2 regions of the Mesorhizobium sp. M0772 genome follow, and region 1 is predicted to be linked to the other one. Evidence: riboswitches for the same ligand, from Rfam matches in the RefSeq annotation. Region 1 holds a riboswitch; the other holds the start of a gene.
The links. Region 1 has a riboswitch for thiamine pyrophosphate ahead of NKI06_RS29370 (YkoF family thiamine/hydroxymethylpyrimidine-binding protein). Riboswitches for the same ligand answer to the same signal wherever they lie in the genome.

Region 1 (6,413 bases):
GAGAGGTAGACGGCTTCGCGCACGTCATGGGTGATCAGCAGCGCGGTCCAGCGGTGGCGCTGCCACATGCCTTCCAGCCAGCGCTGCATACCCGCGCGGGTCAGTGCATCCAGCGCGCCAAAGGGCTCGTCGAGCAGCAGCATGTCGCGCTGCTGCACCACGGTGCGCAAAAGGGCGGCGCGCTGGCGCATGCCGCCGGAAAGTTCCGCCGGCCAGGCGCGCTCGAAGCCGGCAAGGCCGAACTCGGCAAACAACGGCGCGACGCGTTCGCGCGCCGCCTTGCGGCCAAGACCCTGCACTTGCAGCCCCAGCGTCACATTGTCGATGACGCGCCGCCACGGCATCAGCGAGTCGCGCTGCGGCATGAAGGCGAAGGGGTTGCCCTGCATTGGCGCGCCGTCGAAGCGCATGTCGCCCTCACCTTTCAGCGCGCCGGTCAGCAGCTGGAACAGCGTCGACTTGCCGGCGCCGGAAGGGCCGAGGATGGAAACGAACTCGCCGGCCGCGACATGAAGCGAAATTCCGGCGAGCACCTCAAGCGCGCCGAAGTTCTTCCTGATGTCCCGGAGTTCGAGCCGCGTCATTGACGGTTCTCTTCTGCAGCTTCAACCTTGCCGTCGCGGCTTTCGCTCCCTGCATTCTCCCAAGGCATGGCGAAGCGCTGGACGAGCACCGCAATGGCGAACAAGACAAGCGTGAGCGCGGCGCTGACGGCGACCGCGGCGAGCACCAGATCGGGCCGAAAGTTGTTCTTGGCATTCAGCATGTAGATGCCCAGCCCCTTCGCCGCCCCCGCATATTCGGCGAAGATCGCGCCGACCACGGCGTAGGTGACGGAGATGCGCAGCCCGGCGAAGAAATAGGGCAGCGCCGAAGGCAGGCGCGCCAGCCAGAAGATACGCCAGCGCCCTGCCCCCATGGCGGCGAGCATCTGCGAAATCTCCTTGCTGGTCGCAGCAAAACCTTCGACCAGCGCGACCATCATCGGGAAGAAGGTGACGAGCGCCACAAGCAGGATTTTTGGCATCAGCCCGAAGCCGAACCACAGCACGATGAGCGGCGCGATCGCGACCAGCGGCAAGGTCTGGCTGACGATCAGCAGCGGAAACAGCGCGCGGCGCAGCGGGGCCAAGAAATCGACCAGCGCCGAAAGCACGAAGGCAGCGACCAACGAGCAGGCGAAGCCGGCTGATGTGGCGCGGATGGTGGGCAGCGTGTTGTCGGCAAGGGCAGCGCGATGCTCCCAGGCCTGCTGCAGCACGCGCGACGGCGCCGGCAGCATGGTGGGCGCAGCGCCACCATAGCGGGCGTAGAGCTCCCACCCCGCGAGGAGCAGGGCGGAGGCGAAGGCGGCGGGGATGGTCTTGGCGATGCCTGCGGCTAATCTCCCCCCTCGAGGGGGAGATGTCGCCGAAGGCGACAGAGGGGGTCGTCTCGCATAGAGCGCCCACGCCTTGCCGATGCGAAAAGGACGTCGGCGCTCCACGCGCTGGGACCCCCTCTGGCCTGCCGGCCATCTCCTGCTCGAGGGGGGAGATTCGTGGGCATCGCGGTCTTCGCCAATCGCCAATGGCTCCCCTCCTCTTTGTGCTGAGGGGTCAGAGGCATCTCCTCCACGCAATGGGTCAGATAAACCAGCCACGGCAATATCCTCGAGGAACGACGCTTGAGCCGCGGCTCAGACGGCGCTCGGGCTGTTCGCCGAGATCGTGATGTCGAGGGTGACGTGGCCGGCGCCGGGGCCGAAGCGGCAGAAGGCCTCGTTGAGCGTGGCAAACACCGCACCGGCATCGCCACGCAATTTGGTGCAGAAGTTCTTTGAGCGCTCAAAGACGCCGGACTGTTTCAGGAAATCGATGCAGCCGTAGATCTCGTCCATATGGTCGCCCGTGCCCATAACGTAGAGCGAGAACTGCGCCGCCACCGGCTGGCCGGTCGACGGCATGGCCTGGACAGCGCGGATCGCGGCGATCTTGCGCTCGTCCAGCGGAATGGCGGGGCCGCCGGTCTCGTCGGAGCGGCAGATCGGATCGTCGGGCTCGCCCGGACAGCCGCGCGAGACCGCCGCCGAAAGCACGCAGTGCTTGCCGCTTTTGGCCGCCGCGACGAACAGGTCGCGCATGGCGGGAAACAGCACCTCGGGCGGCCCGACCATAAGGGTCGAGATGTCATCGGTTTCGATCCGCAGCCGGTCGCGCCAGGGATCGAGCGCGCCGAGCGCGCCGAGGATGACGCCGACGAAATCGTCGGTCATGGGATAAAGGGAAATCTGTGCGCCTGAAAACATCGCCCGCCTCGCTCCGCTGGTATTATCCAGATCAGCTTTAGGGTCCGAAGGCTTGCCGCCCTCATCTCAGCCCCGACGATACGGAGCACCCCTGTGGATGGGCGGGTTAAAGCATTGTTCGAGACATTGGGGAAGCCGTTTGTTGAGGCACTGCGGCAAAGTGTTTTAGGCCAGACGTGCCGGGCGCCCGGGCGTTAACAGACGACTCGTCAGTTCGTTGCGTTATAAGGTTTCCACGAACTTCTTATAACTGCGTTGGAATTCAAGCTGATAAACGTAATTATAAGAAAACGGCAGAGACTCCGCGCAGCCCTTACGGTTTCTGGATCTCCTTATCCGCGACCCCATCCGGACTGTGCTCCTGCATCGCTCGGGCTTGCCTGTGCTGGTCCCCTCGCCCCAGCGCCACGCCATCCACAAGCTGATCGTCGCCTCGCGACGCGGGCCGAGCGCTGGCGCCAAGCGGGAGAAGGATCTCCATCAAGCGCGCCTGCTGACCCAAGCGCTCGAAGCCACGCGTCGCCAGGACGACCTTGCCTTCGCCTTCATGGAAGCGTGGGAGAGGGGCGAAAACTGGCGCGAGACGATCCGGGGCGGCTTGAACCTGTTCGACGCCGCCACGAGGGAAACAGTCAACACCATCCTGGGGAAATCCCTCCGCGAAATTGGTGCGACTCCTGAAGGATTCACGATGCGGGATTAACTGAAGCGACCGCTGCTATATTCATTTCCATCGTCCCAACTGTACGAATTGGCTTGACGCTTATTCGTACATAAAGTACGATATCTCTTTTCTCAGAGAGGAATGTCCTTGAGCACAGCGAACCATGTTGCCTTCGCCGATCTCTCTCGTCCTTTGCCGTCATCTCCGTCGTTGCCGCCGCCTTTATTGCCGCCCCCTTTGTTGCCCTTGTCATTCGATCAGTGCCAACGCCTCGCCGGGGCCTGGCGAATGGCCAGCCAGGACATCGCCGACGACATCCGCTTCATCCGCCAATATCTGAAAGTCGTTGCCGAGAAGGACGAGACGCTGTCGACCGGCACCCTTGTTCACAGCCGCGCCTATGTCGAGGCCTGCGCCGGCTGGCTGCCACAGACTGTAACGCGCTATCTGCGCCACCTGCGCCAGATCACCGAATGCGAACTGGCTATGACAGCTGCCGGGATTCGCTTTGCGCTGTCGAGTTATGCCTGGGAGGCATGAGGGGCGGCTGTCGCCAAACACAAGGAATTGCGCTGCCCGTCGCAGGCGCAATTCGTCAGGTTGAGAGGCTCGGGCGCGCCTGAACGGCGGGCGCCAAGGATGGCCCGGCCAGCGAATTCCGGCCTTGCTTTATTTCGACTGGCCTTATTTCTGGCCTTATTTCGATTTGGCTTTGCCGGACTTTGCGGCGGCAGGCTTCGCGGCCTTTGGCTTGGCGGCTGCCTTGGCGGGCTTGGCGTCAGCTTTCTTCGCCGCCTTTTTGGGCTTGGCGACCGCGCCATCAAATTCAGCCGTGGCCTGCTCCCAGTGTTCCTGATGCGCGCCTTCAGGCCGGCCGGCCTTTTCCCAGATCTCGTGCGCGCGCTGGCGAATGCGGTCCTGTTTGTCGTCCGTCACTTAAGCCTCCGTGGTTGGGTCCGGTCGGTTGGTCCAGATTCCACGAAAACATTAGCCGAAAATTCGGCCGGCGTCTTGAGTGACGAGACATCTCAGCGCGGGTCGGAAATCACCGCAACGCCGAGCAGCGCCGCCTTCTTGACGATCAGCCCCGCGAGGTCGGCATCCGAACGATCGGTGCCGGTGCGCTCCCGCAGGAGCGCGATCGCTTCCTTCATCGATAACAGCGCCGTGTTGCGCTCGGCCAGCAACTTGTCGCAACACGCCGCAACATTGGCGGAGTTCGGGGTCTCGACATGCGGCAACATGGCAATTCTCCTTCATCATGTTCATCATTCGGCCCTGCCGCCCTTTTAGGAAGAACGACAGGGCCGTATCACCGATGAATGGTTAGGTTGTCGAGCGTTACTCGACCACCTCGACAATCCTGCGCGTGCTGGGGTCGACCAACACGGTATGGTTGTCGACGACGGCGTATCTGTACTGAACGTCGGGAACCTCCTGCAGCTCGACAGTGTCAGGCAAGGCAGTGCCGACATTCAATTCGACGCCGAGCAGATTGACCGAGGCAAGCGGATGTTTCTTTACGTATTGGTGCACGACCGTGCGCTGTTCCGGGGTGATGATCACCTGCTGCTGTGCCGGCTGCGTGACGATGACCTCGTCGGCGGCGGCAATGCCGATACCAGCGATCATGGCGAGCCCGGCGACGGCGGGAATAAGGATGGTTTTCATCTTCGTCTCCTGTCGTTGTTGGCGAGCTCCGCCGTGTTCCCGCATGAGGCGAAAACAGCGCAGATCGAGGTGGCGGGCTCCTGGAGGCAAACGCAGCCGGTACGGTCTTGTTCCGCAAGCGGAGACTAAATTGATCGGCTTCCCGGTCATGCCAGCAGAACCCGCACCCGCAAGATTCGCATTGAAGCACAATCCCTCAGGAGACCTTCGACGTGGACGATGCACGGCTCCAAATTCCGGTGGCGATCGCGGCCGGCGCCGGCATTGATCCGGTGACCGCGTCGCCCGGCCAAGACCGGAACCGACCGCCTTCGTGCCACGCCGTGAAGTTTCAAGCAAAGGTCATTGCTTCGGCGGCTGCGCAGGCACCTCGCCAGGCTTGATCACCGGCGTCTTGCCCTGGTCCGGCGGCGGCTGCGTCATACCCTGGTCACCACTGGGCGGCGGCTGCAGCACGCCGCCGCAGGGACCGAGCGTGCTGGTCGATTCGCCACCGCCATTGGCGACCGGCGGCTTCCGAGCATCGTCCTGAGGCTGCGCCTGGCAAGGCGCGGCAGGGCCGTTCCGGTCGCCATTGTCCTGCGCAGCCGCCGGGTCGGCCAGCGCCAAGAGCAGCACGCATGGGATGAGGGGGAAAGTCTTCATGGTCCAGCTCCTCTGGATTCATCTCCTTGGCAAAACAGACTAGTCCTTGGCAAAGCAGACTGGCGGCAATTGGTTCCACGGAGATGGAGTGGTTGCCGGAACCTGACAGCCGGAAGTGAGTTCCACCTTCTCGACGCAAAGCCGCCCAGAGGAGGCAATCATGGAAGAACGAAACAGAAAACCCAATGACGAGGTCGAGGCGCCACCGAGCAAAAACGATGCCCGCGACACGATCGCCAATGACGAGGTGGAGGCGCCGACGCCGCGCCGGCAGGATTGGGATGCGCTGCGTGGCGCAACGGTCCTGCCCGACGGAGCAGATGAGGAAAGCCTGCCGGACACCACCGGAGTCGAGAAGGAAGGCGAACTGCCCGAGGAGGATGACGACAACCCCTACCAGGACAGTGACGATGCCTTGCCCGACGACGCCGAGGAAGCCGCCATTGGTCACGACCTGGCGAGGCGCGGCGGCCCGTTCGACGAGGTGTAAGGGCAGCGACCGCGGACTTTCGAGAGGTTTCCCGGGACGTCCACGCCGTCACCAGTTGGACCAAGGATGAGCTGAAGGCGATGCCGGAGCATCGCGATTGATATTTCGAAGGATCCGGCTGGTCTGATCCTTCGTTTAAGGCGCCTTGGCGGTTTGGTTAAATTTAGCCCTTGTGGTCAAGGGCCGCGCAATCTCGGCACGTTCGACAGCCGCGAGGCAGCCGAGAAGCACGAACGCGAAGCCCAATATCTCAAGCGCCGTTGAGGCCGCTCGCCTGAATCTTCAAAGTGCGCAAGATATCCCCGCCGCGGGCGGCGCAGACACGCTCCAGCATCGCAACGCTGCGAACCGGGCCATCGCCCGCCGGCACTTGAGTGCCGACGGGCTCTGACCTTCAGTTCGACCCGGGATCGCCGAGCGCCTCGGTGACGAAGGACGCCGCGATCAGGTCGTCGGCGTCGAGGCGTAGGGAGCCTTCGACACCCCCCATGATGGCCGCGACCTTCTGGAAGGTCTGCATCTCGTGTTCAGTAACGCTGGCGTCTCGCATCCTGGCTTTCAGATCGGCGATGCGTCGGCCCAGTGAGGCCGACGTTCCGATTTCTCTGTTCGACATGGTGGCCTGCTCCTCCCCCAACCCATGCTGTGGACGTACT
Region 2 (6,413 bases), on a different contig from region 1:
CGGCGAGCCGTCACGCCATAGCGCAGCCAATGCTCCTCGCGCACGATCTGGCGGCCGAGCTTGTGCTGTTCGCGCTCTTCCTCTTCCAGCACAAGGTCGCGCCATTCCTCGAAATGGCCAAAGCCCTTGTCGAGGCGGCGGGTCTGGCCACGGTCGAGCCAGACAGTGGCGCGCGAGACGCGTTCGAGGAAGCGACGGTCGTGCGAGATGACGATCAGCGCCGAAGATGTCCGGACAAGCTCTTCTTCCAGCCATTCGATGACCGACAAATCGAGATGGTTCGTCGGCTCGTCAAGCAGCAGAATATCGGGTTCGGGCGCCATGACGCGGGCAAGTGCTGCGCGGCGCGCCTCGCCGCCGGAGAGATCGTTGGGGTTCTCCGTGCCGGCGAGGCCGAGATGCTCCATCAGATATGTGGCGCGGTAGGGATCGTCGGCAGGCCCAAGCCCGGCCTCGACATAGGCACGCACATTGGCAAAGCCGTCCATGTCGGGCATTTGCGGGAGATAGCGCACCGTTGCCGAAGGCTGGCGGAAGACCTCGCCGTCTTGCGGCTCGATCAGACCGGCGGCAATCTTCAGGAGTGTCGACTTGCCGGAGCCGTTGCGGCCGACGAGCGCGATCTTGTCACCGGCGGACGCCGTCAGTTCGGCGCCATCGAGCAGCGGCGTGCCGCCAAAGGTCAGTCTTATGCCGTCGAGGTTGAGAAGGGGCGGGGCCATGTCAGCTTTCAGGCAAGGGATAGGGGTGGGCGAGCAGCAGCGCGCGGCCATGGCCGAGCGCGATTTCGAGGCCCCCGGTCTTGTTGGACTTGACCTCGTTCGAGATGGTCAGCGACGAGCCGAACACGACCTCGACATGGTCGAGCGGCCACTTCGCGCCGGACACGGTGAGGCCCGAAAGATCGGAAAAGCCGAGCACCGAAAACAGCGTTCCGTCGGCATAGTCGAAGCCGGCCTTGCCAGGCAGCAGAGGGGCGCCTTCCTGCGCTCCGCTGGTCAACAGCACTTTTGTGCCGGCCTCGGCCAGCCGCAGGCTGAGCGCCAGATGGAGGAAGGCGTGGTCGGCGCGCCTGCCGCCGAAAGCGCCGGCCAGCACCAGGCTGGTGGCGCCGCGTTCCAATGCCGCCGCGATCGCCAGTTCGCCATCGGTCTTGTCCTTTTCGGGAGGAAACACCTCCCGCGGCACGGCGGCGAGATCGGCAGGCAGGTCCGCCGGCACGGAATCGAAATCGCCGACCCACAGCTCCGGCATCACGCCGAGCAGGCGGGCATGATCGATGCCGGCGTCGGCGGCGATGACGCGCGTGCCCGCGACCTGGCGGTCGAGCCGCGGCGTGCGGACGAGATCGCCGCCAAGCAGGATGGTGAATGTGCTCATATCCGCTGGCCCTTACCAGCCCCGCCGACGAAACGGAAGGCCGAGCGGCACCGTCACTCTTTGTTGGAGCATGATCTTTTTCCGGAAACGGATTCCACTTTCCGGGATCATGCTCGGGCAAACTTCCGCTTGCGTGGCACCTTGGCCGGGCCTATGTGTCGAAACGCTCTAACGGGGTGCCGGACGCGATCTTCGCGGACCGGCTGAGAGGCAGTCTCGCCAACCCGCTGAACCTGATCCGGTTTGTACCGGCGGAGGGATTAGACGCTTCGGACAGCCCGACGCCTCAATTCCTTTCAACACGAATGAAGGAGGCGCCGATGCGCATGTTTTTGTCCCGTCTTGTCCCAGCGCTGGGGCTTGCTGTTTCGCTACTGGCAAGCCCTGCGTCCGCGCAGGAAAAACTCACGATCTATACCTATGAGAGTTTCACTGCCGACTGGGGTCCAGGCCCCCAGGTGAAGAAGGAATTCGAGGCCGAGTGCGGCTGCAGCGTCGACTTCGTCTCGGTGGCCGACGGCGTCGCGCTGCTCAACCGCGTCAAGCTCGAAGGTGCCTCGACCAAGGCCGATATCGTGCTTGGCCTCGACACCAACCTCACCGCGGAAGCCAAGGCTTCCGGCCTGTTTGTCCCACATGGCGCGGTGGCTGAAAACAACGTGCCGGGCGGCTGGAGCGACGACACTTTCGTGCCCTACGATTATGGCTATTTCGCCGTCGTCTACGACACCGAGAAGCTGAAGAGCCCACCGAAGAGCCTGAAGGAATTGGTCGAGGGCGATGCCGCCGACAAGATCGTCATCCAGGATCCGAGGACGTCGACGCCGGGCCTTGGCCTGCTGCTGTGGGTCAAGTCGGTCTATGGCGACAAGGCGCCGGAAGCCTGGGCGAAACTCAAGGGCAAAGTGCTGACGGTGACGCCGGGCTGGAGCGAGGCCTACGGCCTGTTCACCAAGGCCGAGGCGCCGATGGTGCTGTCCTATACGACATCGCCGGCCTACCACATGGTGGCCGAGAACACCGGGCGCTACCAGGCGGCCTCGTTCGAGGAAGGCGAGTATCTGCAGATCGAGGTCGCCGGCATCACCACCACGGGCGCGAAGAACCCCCTGGCGGCGAAGTTCCTGGCCTTCATGACCGGGCCGAAATTCCAGGACGTCATTCCGGAGACCAACTGGATGTTCCCGGCCGGGAAAACCGCCAAGCCGCTCAATCCGGCTTTTGATAGGCTGGTCAAGCCGGCGAAGACCTTGCTGTTCAGCCCGGAAGAGGTCGCGGCAAATCGCAAGGCCTGGGTGGATGAATGGCTGGCGGTGATGAGCAAGTAGGAATTCAGGATGCTGCTTGAACACCCCCCTCTGGCCTGCCGGCCATCTCCCCCGCAAGGGGGGAGATCAAGCGCTCGGAAGCTTTCGCCAACCTCCAACGCTGCGAGGATGGGGCGGGGAGCGAAGCTGCTAATCTCCCCCCTTGTGGGGGCGATGTCCGGCAGGACAGAGGGGGGTGGGCGGGAACTCGACGTCCGTGAAATATTTCCGTCAGCAGCCAACGTGCGATGTAGGGTTGGATAGCGCAAAATGCGTGCGCACTATCCCTCTGATCCCCGCATCACCCCCGGCACCATCGCGCTTGCGGCAATCGCGCTGCTGATCGGTGGCGCCTTCGCCGGCCTTATCCGCGAAGGCGCGCACGACCTTTCCGGCGCCGCGTCCGCCTTTGACCTCTATCTCCTGCGCGTTGTCCGCTTCACGCTCTGGCAGGCTGCGCTCTCGACTCTGCTTTCCGCCGTACCGGCGCTCTTCGTCGCCCGGGCGCTGTCGCGGCATCCGCGCTTCTTCGGACGCGGCTTCATCCTGCAGCTGTTCACTGTGCCCCTTGCCTTGCCGGCAATTGTCGGAGCGCTGGGCATACTGGCGCTCTATGGCCGCGCCGGTTATTTCGCCGCGATCGGTGGCCAGAGCTGGCCCGACATCTATGGGCTGTCGGGCATCCTCGTCGCCCACGTCTTCTTCAACCTGCCGCTGGCCACCCGGCTGTTCCTCGAAGCGCTGGGAACGGTGCCGGCCGATCAATGGCGGCTGGCGAGCCAGCTCGGCATGGGGGCGAGGCCAGCCTTCCGGCTGATCGAGTGGCCGGTGCTGCGCGCCGCGCTGCCGGGCGTCGCCGGGCTTGTCTTCATGCTTTGCATCACCTCCTTCACCATCGTGCTGATCCTCGGCGGCGGGCCGGCGGCGACGACGCTGGAAGTCGCCATCTATCAGGCGCTGCGTTTCGACTTCGATCCGGCGCGAGCGGTGACGCTGACCGTGCTGCAGATCGCGCTGACTTTTGCCGTCATGCTGGCGCTGACGCGGCTTGGCGCCAATACGACCGGCGACGCCAATTTGCCTGTCGCGCCGCGCCGCTATCACTTGGCCAGCAAAGCAGAAACAGCGTTCAACGCCGTCCTGATCGTGCTCGCCTTGCTGTTCGTCGCCGGACCGATGGCGGCCACCGTTGCCTCCGGCCTCGGCGCCGATCTCGGCCGGCTGGCGGGCGAGAGTGCCGTGCGTCAGGCGACGCTGACCAGCGCCGGTCTCGCCTTCTCGGCGGCGCTACTTTCGGTGGCGCTGGCACTGTCGCTGATCATGGCGCGGCGGGCACTGTCGCTGCGCCGCCGGTCCAGTGCCCGTTCATTGCTCGAACATGCCACCGACACCGGCGCCGGCTTCGTCCTCGTCGTGCCGCCCATCGTTATCGGCGCCGGCTGGTTTCTCCTGCTGCGCACGGTCAGCGATGTCTTTGCCATTGCGCCGGTCATGGTCGTCACCGTCAATGCGGTGATGGCGATGCCCTTTGCCATCCGCGCGATGCGCCCGGCCTATGATGCGGCGAGCGAGCGCCACGAAAAGCTGTGCGCGCAGCTCGGCATTGCGGGCTGGAACCGGCTGCTTCTGGTCGACTGGCCATCGCTGCGGCGGCCGCTGGCCACCGGCTTTGCCTTCGCCATGGCACTGTCGCTCGGCGATCTCGGCGTCATCGCGCTGTTCGGCAGCGATTCGGTGCAGACCTTGCCCTATCTCCTGCTGGCGCGCATGGGCAGCTATCGCACGGCCGATGCTGCCGGGCTGGCTTTGCTGCTCGGGGCGGTCTGCCTTGCATTGGTGGTCGCGGCAGACTGGCTGGGACGGGGAGAGAGATCGTGACGTCCGCTGTGGAGAAAGGCACGACTGTCCGGCTGGACAAGGTCTCGTTCAGCTATGGCGAAACGTCATTCCTGTTCGATGTCGAATTCCATACATCTAAGATCACCGCCATCATGGGGGCAAGTGGTTCGGGCAAATCGACCTTGCTCAATCTGGTGGCTGGTTTCGAGACGCCGGAGTCCGGTCGTGTGCTGATCGGCGGCGCCGATGTCAGCGCCGAGCCGCCTTCGGCGCGGCCGGTGTCGATGGTATTCCAGGAAAACAATCTGTTTGCTCATCTCTCGGTGGAGAAGAATGTCGGGCTCGGCCGCTCGCCATCGCTCAACCTGACCGACGCCGATCGCGCCGCAATCGCCGAGGCGCTTGACCGCGTCGGCCTGGCCGGCAAGGAAATGCGCCTGCCGCGCGAACTCTCCGGCGGCGAAAGGCAGCGCGTGGCGCTCGCCCGCGTTCTGGTGCGCGACCGGCCGGTGCTGCTGCTCGACGAGCCGTTCGCTTCGCTCGGGCCAGCACTGCGCGACGACATGCTCGACCTGGTGGCCGGCGTTCATGCCGAGCGGGCGATGACGGTGCTGTTCGTCACGCATCAGCCGGAAGACGCTCGCCGTATCGGCGAGCAGATGGTTTTTCTGGACAATGGCAGGGTTGCCGCGACGGGACCTGCCGCCGATTTTTTCGACGGCACTGGCCCTGAAGCGTTTCGGCGCTATATCGGCGCAAGTTCGGGCGGATCACGCGATATTGCCCGGAAGCGGACATAATTTACGACCAAACCGGCTACAGGTGATGTGGCGCTTGCTTGCCATGGTCCAGTCGATGTGGCTAGGTCCGCTTAGTACTGGTCCGGCACGAGCCGTGATTTGCCCCTACAGCGCCGCACCCGGCCGGATGCGTAAACGCTGTAGGTTTTTTGATGTGTGCAGGATTGCCAACGAAAACCGATTTTCGCTGGCGCGGACCCCGGTCCAAATCATGCGCCGAGAGCTGAAGGAACGCCGTGCTGCCGACCGGCACTGACACTTTGAAACGCAGACCGCTGGTGCGCTTCCTCGCGCTGGCCGGCCTTGCCGTGGCGCTGGCCAGCTGCCAGATGTTCACGCCTCCCGAAGTGCAGGAATCCGGCTTCCAGCCTTCCGACAAGCCGATCACGGTCGACAATGTCGCCGCCAACAGCAAGCTTGCCGAACTGGCGAAGGCGCAACATCCGCGCATCCTTGCCACCTATGGCGGCGAATATTCCGATCCCAAGCTCGAGCGCATGGTGGCCAAGGTTGTCGGCAGCCTGACCGTGGTATCGGCCAATCCGACCCAGACCTATCGCATCACCATCCTCAATTCGCCCAACGTCAACGCTTTCGCGCTGCCGGGCGGCTATCTCTACGTCACCCGCGGCCTGCTGGCGCTGGCCAATGATTCGGCCGAACTCGCCGCCGTCATCGCGCATGAGATGGGCCACGTCACCGCCAATCACGGCTTGCAGCGCCAGCAGCTCGAGGCCGAGGAAGGCCTGGCGACCAAGGTGGTCTCCGATGTGCTGGGCGACAGCCCGACCGCCAAGCAGGCGCTGATCCGTGGCAAGCTGAGGCTGGCGCAGTTCTCGCGCAACCAGGAGCTGGAGGCAGACGCCATCGGCATCAAGTCGATCGGCGAGGCCGGTTACGACCCCTATGCCGCCGGGCGTTTCCTGCAGTCGATGTCGGCCTATACCGATTTCCGCTCGATCAGCGGCGCCACCGACGCCAGCCTCGACTTCCTGGCCACGCACCCCAACACGCCGCAGCGAATTGATCTGGCGCAGCGCCACGCCCGCCAGTTCGGCGCGCCGGGCATCGGCACGCGCGACCGCGA

Region 2: it holds a riboswitch for thiamine pyrophosphate, as region 1 does, so the genes downstream of both, thiB (thiamine ABC transporter substrate binding subunit) here and NKI06_RS29370 (YkoF family thiamine/hydroxymethylpyrimidine-binding protein) in region 1, are expected to answer to the same signal.

The regions. Positions count from the first base shown of each region.
Region 1 covers NZ_JAMYPB010000079.1:3,589-10,001, forward strand. The annotation lists gene NKI06_RS29360 (ABC transporter ATP-binding protein) at 1-584, opposite strand, end outside; gene NKI06_RS29365 (ABC transporter permease) at 581-1,423, opposite strand; gene NKI06_RS29370 (YkoF family thiamine/hydroxymethylpyrimidine-binding protein) at 1,679-2,287, opposite strand; TPP riboswitch at 2,278-2,390, opposite strand; partial or broken gene NKI06_RS29375 (GSU2403 family nucleotidyltransferase fold protein) at 2,601-2,990, shown strand; gene NKI06_RS29380 (hypothetical protein) at 3,240-3,491, shown strand; gene NKI06_RS29385 (DUF2934 domain-containing protein) at 3,648-3,887, opposite strand; gene NKI06_RS29390 (hypothetical protein) at 3,980-4,195, opposite strand; gene NKI06_RS29395 (DUF1236 domain-containing protein) at 4,293-4,622, opposite strand; gene NKI06_RS29400 (hypothetical protein) at 4,965-5,267, opposite strand; gene NKI06_RS29405 (hypothetical protein) at 5,428-5,757, shown strand; partial or broken gene NKI06_RS30975 (PRC-barrel domain containing protein) at 5,724-5,858, shown strand; gene NKI06_RS29415 (hypothetical protein) at 6,152-6,373, opposite strand.
Region 2 covers NZ_JAMYPB010000046.1:20,642-27,054, forward strand. The annotation lists gene NKI06_RS24445 (ABC-F family ATP-binding cassette domain-containing protein) at 1-722, opposite strand, end outside; gene NKI06_RS24450 (thiamine diphosphokinase) at 724-1,380, opposite strand; TPP riboswitch at 1,543-1,657, shown strand; gene thiB (thiamine ABC transporter substrate binding subunit) at 1,701-2,708, shown strand; gene thiP (thiamine/thiamine pyrophosphate ABC transporter permease) at 2,958-4,565, shown strand; gene thiQ (thiamine ABC transporter ATP-binding protein) at 4,562-5,326, shown strand; gene NKI06_RS24470 (M48 family metalloprotease) at 5,656-6,413, shown strand, end outside.